Regions from separate parts of the Streptomyces sp. NBC_01431 genome, predicted to be linked through region 3. Evidence: riboswitches for the same ligand, from Rfam matches in the RefSeq annotation. Region 3 holds a riboswitch; each other region holds the start of a gene.

Region 1 (2,259 bases), 1.7 Mb from region 3:
GCTCGGCCACCCAGGCACCGGCATGTCTGCGGGTGGTCACGAATCCCTCGGACTCCAGGGTGCGCAGGGCTTCGCGCACCGGGACGCGCGAGACGCCGTAACGGCGGGCGAGTACCTCCTCGGTGAGCCGGCTGCCCCGCCCCAGGACGCCCGAGACGATGTCGTCGCGGATCGCCGTGCATACCGAATGCGCCGGAATGTGCATGGCCGAACCTCCGCATTGATACCCGCGAAACGCGGTCGGAAGACGTCGGCCCATGACTGCCGACGCCTGCCGATGTCTGTTACGCGACTCTATTCCAGGCTCTGTTAATTCCCGGTGACGTGCCAAAACCAAGGGATATCTTTTGGCCAATGCGAAAGGCCCCCGGCGGCATGCCGGGGGCCTTCGGTGAGCGTGGGTCGCCTCAGACGGAGACGCCGTGCGAGCGGAGGTAGGCGACCGGATCGATGTCCGAACCGTAGGTCGCGGCGGTGCGGGCCTCGAAGTGGAGGTGCGGGCCCGTGGTGTTGCCGGTGTTCCCCGACAGCGCGATCTGCTGGCCCGGCTCGACCGTCTGGCCGACGGAGACCTGGATGACCGAGAGGTGGCCGTACTGGGTGTACGAGCCGTCGTTCATCTTGATCACTATGTTGTTGCCGTACGCACCGCCCCAGCCGGCCTCGACGACGGTGCCGAGACCCACCGCGTGCACCGAAGTGCCGCTGTCCGCGTGGAAGTCGATGCCGGTATGGGCGCCGGAGGACCACAGGGATCCGCCGGTCTTGTAGCCGGTGGACACGTAGCTGTTCGCTATGGGAGCGACGAAGGTGTTGAGGCGCTTGCGCTCGGCCTCGCGAGCGGCGCGCTCCTTGGCCTCGCGGTCCGCCGTGGCCCGTTCCTCGGCCTTGCGCTTGGCGGCCGCCTCGGCCTCGGCCTTCGCCTTGGCCTTCGCGGCCGCCTGCTTCTGGGCGTCGGCCTGGGCGCCGAGCTGGCCGGCGAGGGAGTCGCCGATGACGATGGCCTGGGTGAGGCCGGTGTCGGCGACGCTCGGGGCGGCGGTGGCCGGGGAGGCGAGGGTGCCTACGACTCCGGCGGTGGCGAGGGTGGCGATGCCCGCGATGTTCGCGCTGCGGCGCGTCATACGGCTGGGCGCGCGATGCTTCCCGGTGGCACGGGTGAACGCCATGGAGTGGCGGTGTCCTTTCCTTCCATCTCGCCTACCGGGTTAGCTGACGGGTTCGGAGCAGGAAGGTCTCCTACGGGCCCCTCCGCGGGCGGAGGCGTCCGATTCACCCCAGGGACTGAATGGGTCCCCGGCTCCCCTGGCTCGCGCCGTACGGGGACTCGGCGATCACTGTCCGGTGCCGCGGGCGCGACGGGTGGTGACGGACAGCGGGACTGACGCTAGACGGCTCATCTTTCAATCACCAAACAGACACCGGGTTTTGTAGCGCACGCCACATGACAGAGGGGCAACCTCCCAACAAACCGGACAAACCCCTAGATACAGGAGACCCCGGAGGCGCATCCGCCTCCGGGGTCTCCTGTGTGCTCGGTTGCCGAGTGCCTCAATCAGCCTGCGACGACGGTCACTTCACCGATGCCGAGGGCGCGTACCGGCTCCTCGATCGTGGCCGCGTCACCGACGAGGACGGTGACCAGCCGGTCGGCCGGGAAGGCGCTGACGACGGCCGCCGTCGCCTCCACGGTGCCGGTCGCGGCCAGCATCGCGTACAGCTGCGCCTGGTAGTCGTCCGGCAGGAACTGCTCGACCTGGTCGGCCAGCGTCCCGGCGACGGCCGCCGCGGTCTCGTACTTGAGCGGCGCGACGCCCACCAGGTTGTGCACGGCGGCCTCGCGCTCGTCGTCCGTCAGACCCTCCGCGGCCAGCGTGCGCAGCACCTTCCACAGGTCCTCAAGCGCCGGACCGGTGTTGGGGGTGTCCACCGAGCCGCTGATGGCGAGCATCGCCGCGCCGCCTTCGGGACCCGAGCGCAGCACCTGGCCGAAGGCCCGCACCCCGTAGGTGTAGCCCTTCTCCTCGCGCAGCACACGGTCGAGCCGGGAGGTGAGGGTGCCGCCCAGACAGTACGTGCCGAGCACCTGGGCCGCCCAGACCCGGTCGTGGCGGTCCGGTCCGATGCGGCCGATGAGCAGCTGGGTCTGGACCGCGCCGGGGCGGTCCACGATGACGACCCGGCCGGTGTCGTCGGCGGTGATCGGCGGGACGGGGCGCGGCTCGGCACGGTCGCCGGTCCAGTCGCCCAGCGTGTCCG
Region 2 (2,259 bases), 3.2 Mb from region 3:
AGCAGCGTAAGGACGGCGCAGTCGAAGAAGGCCACCGGCCGCAGGTCCACGATCACTCGCGCTCCGGGCGTGTGGGTGGCCGCGTCGAGATGGACCTGTACGCCGGGCGCGGTGGCCAGGTCCACGGTGCCGTGGATCTCGACCACCGTGAACCCCTGTGTCAGGTGGGTACGGGCGTTGCCGCACGGGGCCGGAAGCAGACCCGGAGGCAGCGGCACCGGTGCGGAGACGGATGGCCGAGCGGTGGTTCCCATGGCGGCTCCCGGGGCGGAACGACTCCCGCGAACACGGGAGTACACGGTCGTCGGGCAGTCACCGTGTTCCGGGGTGACGCACTACCACCCTAGGAACACGCCCGCATGCAGAAACGTGCACCCTCTGAACAGTTCACCCTGCGGGGTGAACGAAAGTTGCACCGCCTTCCGCACGAGTTCCGGCCGCGCAGAGACGAGGGCAGTTTTCGCAGGCAGGGCACCGGTCATCAACCATCGGGCCACTCCCGCCACGCGGGTTTTTCGTCAAGGCGCCAAGACGGTCTTCTGGTGCGGAAGCGGACGCGCTGAGTCACGGACAAGGCAGAGGCCCGGCGCGCCCGTTCACCGGCGCGCCGGGCCCGAAACCTCCCCGTTCGGCGAACGCCTGTCAGTAGGCGCCGAACACGTTGTCGATCGAGCCGTACGTCTTGGCGGCGTAGTTGCACGCGGCGGTGATGTTGGCGACCGGGTCGTAGAGGTCCAGGGAGGTACCCGGCACGTGGAAGGCCTGGAACGTCGGCTGGATGACCTGGAGGAGTCCCTTGGAGGGCGTGCCGGCCACGGCGTTGGAGTCCCAGTTGTTGATCGCCAGCGGGTTGCCGGAGGACTCCCGCATGATGTTGCGGTAGATGCCGTTGTAGCTGCCCGGGATGCCGTGCTGGGCCATGATGTCCATCGACTGCCTGATCCAGCCGTCGAGGTTGTTGGCGTACTTCGGCGCGCTCGTCACGGCGGCGACGTTCTGGACGGAGAGGGTGGTCGGCCGCGCGGAGCGGTCGGCGCGGCCGGACGCGGTGGCCCGGGAGGTGTCGGCCGGGGCCGCCGCGGCCTTGGAGCCGATGGTGAGCTTGATGCCGGGGTGGATCAGAGCCGGGTCCGAGCCGATGGCGGCGCGGTTGTCCTGGTAGAGCTGCTTCCAGCCGCCGCTGACGTTGAGCGCGTCGGCGATCTTGTACAGGGAGTCCCCGGAGACGACGGAGTAGGTCGTGGGGGCTGCCTTCACCGCGGTGATCGGCTTGGCGGGCGCGACGGCCGCCACGGCGGCCTTGACGGTGCCGGTCGGCACCGTTGCGGGCGCAGCGGTGGCCGCGGTCGCACCGATCACCGGCATGGCGAGTACTGCGCCGCCCGTACCCGCGGCCGCGAGGCCCCGGGTGAGCGAGTTGGACTTGGGGCGGCGGTGCTTGCCCTTTGCAGGCATGGTGAATTCCTCTCCTTCGCCTGCGAGGTGAGCTGTCGGGTTCGGACAGGAGCTGTCCGGTCGCAGTGCGTGTGTGCATGCGACTTCACCCCGGAGTCGTTCCGGAAGTCCGGATCGGCGGCTTACCTGGGTCCCCCGCTCCTGCCGTACGTGTGTGGGAGGTTCCGGACGGCGGCAGGATTCGGCGTTCCACCCGGATTGACGGTGAACTTAAGCGAATGGGCCGACTGGAAACAAGGCCGGAATTCAATTCCGATGATCCAGAATAGGGATTCCCGGAACTCCGCGACCCTCGTCGGCCCCTGCCGCGGCCCTCAACTCTCTTGTGCTGGAACGAAAGTGACGTCCGCATCCCCCGCCCATCGATGGAGCCATACGTGACTTACTTCACTCGCCCAGCGAGGTCCTTCACGCCCTGCACACAAAAGCGACGGCACGCAGGCAATAGCACCAATTGCGACATTACCGATCCAAGAACAAGGGGTACTAAAGTCCATTAATTTCGGACAAAAGGCACCTCTCGGTGCAGGTGCGCCCCCGAGACACCCACCCGGCCCCCCGCCCCTTCCGGCAGCACGGCCGACCGCTGGAGATCATTTCGGCGCCGGGGGCCGCACGAGCTGCCGCACACTCGGTGGCCACACAGACGGCGCTTTGATCAAGGAAAGCGCGGCGGAAATCATGAATGCCGTCATGAATTCAGGGCCCTCCCGCAGACCGCTCTCGCTGATCTTCCGGGCGCCGACAGCTGCTGGATATCGGCATTCGCGCCTTCTGGTCGCCGATCCCGCGAGTGGCCGGTCC
Region 3 (2,259 bases):
CTACTCGGGCCGCGCGACCGCCGCCATCGGGGCGGGCTCGCTGGTCGCGGTCGTCGGGCTCTGGTTCATACAGGACCTCCCCAACCTTGGCGAAGGCGCCAGCGAGCTGTTCACCGTGCTCACGGTGGGCGGCCTGGCGCTCGTCATCAACCGCATCCTGCGCCGCAGCGACGAACAACTGGCGTCCGCCCGCGTCATCGCGGAGACCGCGCAGCGCGCCGTGCTGCCCACGCCCGCCTCCCGCATCGGCGGCCTCCACGTCGCCGCGCGGTACGAGGCGGCGCAGGCCGACGCCTTCATCGGCGGGGACCTGTTCGCCGTGCAGGACACCCCCCACGGGGTGCGGCTGATCGTCGGGGACGTACGGGGAAAGGGGCTCCAGGCGGTGGAGGCCGTCGCCGTGGTGATCGGCGCCTTCCGCGAGGCTGCCGAACAGGAGTCCTCCCTGGAGGCGGTGGCCCGGCGGCTGGAGCGGGCGCTGGCCCGCGAGGGCACCCGGCGTGACCGGCTCGACGCGTTCGAGGGGTTCACCACCGCGCTGCTCGGCGAGATCCCGCGCGGCGACGGCACCGTACGCCTGGTGAACCGGGGGCACCCCGAGCCGTTGATGCTGCACGCGGACGGGGCCCTTGACGTGCTCGTCCCGGCGGAACCCGCGCTGCCGCTCGGCATGGCGGACCTGGGGGTGTGGCCGGACCGGTCCGACGAACGGTCGTTCCCGGCGGGGTCGACGCTGCTGTTCTATACGGACGGCCTGTCCGAGGCGCGCGACGCCGAAGGCGTCTTCTACGACCCCCGCGCCCGGCTGCTCGGAGCGATCTTCCCCGGTCCGGACGAGGTTCTGGACGCGCTCGTGGACGACGTACGGCGCTACACCGGCGGGGGCACCAACGACGACATGGCGCTGCTCGCGGTGAACCGGCCCATCGAGGGCCAGCCCGACCGGCGCCGCACCGTCAGGATCGTGAAATGAGTGCGGCGAGAGCCGGTCACCGTGGGTGCCCGTGGGGTATCCCTCCGCATAACATTTGACACACCGTCAGGAATGCCGGGTGACGCGAGCCGCGCTGAATCGCCGTCAACTCGCCCGGTTTGACCCGGCTGTGGGTACTAAGTCCAGGCCGCGGCCGTTAACGATCAGTGAGAACGGCTTGGAATCCGGACCGGGTGTCTATTAACGTTCGATAACGCAGCGCGGTCGGCCCAGCCGCCGCAACGGCGGCACCGCGCGCATGCGCCGAATCCCGCAAGGGAACCGGGGAACCACCAACTTGGGGTGAATCGGGCGCCTTCGCGGGCGCTCGTAGGAGACCTTCCTGCTCCGAACCCGTCAGCTAACCCGGTAGGCGAGAAGGAAGGAAAGGAGCGCGCCCTCGTGGCGTCCAACGAGCCTGCCCTCGACACCCCGATTTCTCCCGATTCCCTGTACGGCGATGCGCCGGACCAGAGCGAGACGTGGGAGGAGTGGGACCCGACCGCGGAGTCCATACGCCCGGTACGCGGCCGGCACCGGGTGGCCAAGCAGCGCGGCGGACTCGCACGCAGCTCCACCGTGCTCGGCGTCGGCGTCATCGCCGCGGTCGGCGCGGGCGGCATGGCCACCGCGCAGACCAAGCCGCCGGTCTCCATCTCGCTGCCCGACTCGCTCACCAAGAACCTGCCGGACCTCGGGTCGCTGCCCGGCGTCGGCGAGCTCGTCTCGCACGACGCCCCGAGCACCCCGAAGACCGAGGCGGCGCGGGCCGACCAGAAGATCGCGGCCTCCCCGCTGACCATGACCGGGCTCTCCACCGCCGAGGCCGAGCAGGGCGCCACCGACGCCGGTGAGGCGCTGCGCGCCCGCATCCTCCAGCAGGCCGAGCAGCAGAAGGCGGGCGCCGTGGCCGAGGCCAAGGCCGCCGCCCAGAAGGCCGCCGCGGAAAAGGCGGCCGCGGAGGCCAAGGCCAAGCAGGACGCGGCGGCGGCCAAGGCCGCGGCGGACAAGAAGGCGGCGGCGGAGGCCGCGGCGAAGAAGGCCGAAGAGGAGCGGCTGGCCAAGCTGGCCGCCAGCTACTCGCTGCCGGTCGGCTCGTACACGATCACCTCCACGTTCGGCGAGGCCGGCTCGATGTGGGCCTCGGGCCACCACACCGGCCTCGACTTCGCGGCCCCGACGGGCACGCCGATCAAGGCGGTTCACTCCGGGACGGTCAAGTCGGCGGCCTGGGCTGGTGCGTACGGCTACCGCACGGTGATCACGCTCGACGACGGCAGCGAGCT

What was found. Region 3 has a riboswitch for cyclic di-AMP ahead of OG522_RS17825 (M23 family metallopeptidase). Riboswitches for the same ligand answer to the same signal wherever they lie in the genome.
Region 1: linked by a shared signal. The riboswitch ahead of OG522_RS10010 (M23 family metallopeptidase) and the one ahead of OG522_RS17825 (M23 family metallopeptidase) in region 3 are both predicted to bind cyclic di-AMP.
Region 2: linked by a shared signal. The riboswitch ahead of OG522_RS03470 (transglycosylase SLT domain-containing protein) and the one ahead of OG522_RS17825 (M23 family metallopeptidase) in region 3 are both predicted to bind cyclic di-AMP.

What each region holds. Positions count from the first base shown of each region.
Region 1 is NZ_CP109496.1:2,170,547-2,172,805, forward strand. Features, by position in the region: gene OG522_RS10005 (GntR family transcriptional regulator) at 1-205, opposite strand, end outside; gene OG522_RS10010 (M23 family metallopeptidase) at 408-1,169, opposite strand; cyclic di-AMP (ydaO/yuaA leader) riboswitch at 1,183-1,343, opposite strand; gene OG522_RS10015 (M16 family metallopeptidase) at 1,556-2,259, opposite strand, start outside.
Region 2 is NZ_CP109496.1:706,330-708,588, forward strand. Features, by position in the region: gene OG522_RS03465 (STAS domain-containing protein) at 1-254, opposite strand, end outside; gene OG522_RS03470 (transglycosylase SLT domain-containing protein) at 643-1,455, opposite strand; cyclic di-AMP (ydaO/yuaA leader) riboswitch at 1,458-1,652, opposite strand.
Region 3 is NZ_CP109496.1:3,883,919-3,886,177, reverse strand. Features, by position in the region: gene OG522_RS17830 (PP2C family protein-serine/threonine phosphatase) at 1-973, shown strand, start outside; cyclic di-AMP (ydaO/yuaA leader) riboswitch at 1,226-1,364, shown strand; gene OG522_RS17825 (M23 family metallopeptidase) at 1,376-2,259, shown strand, end outside.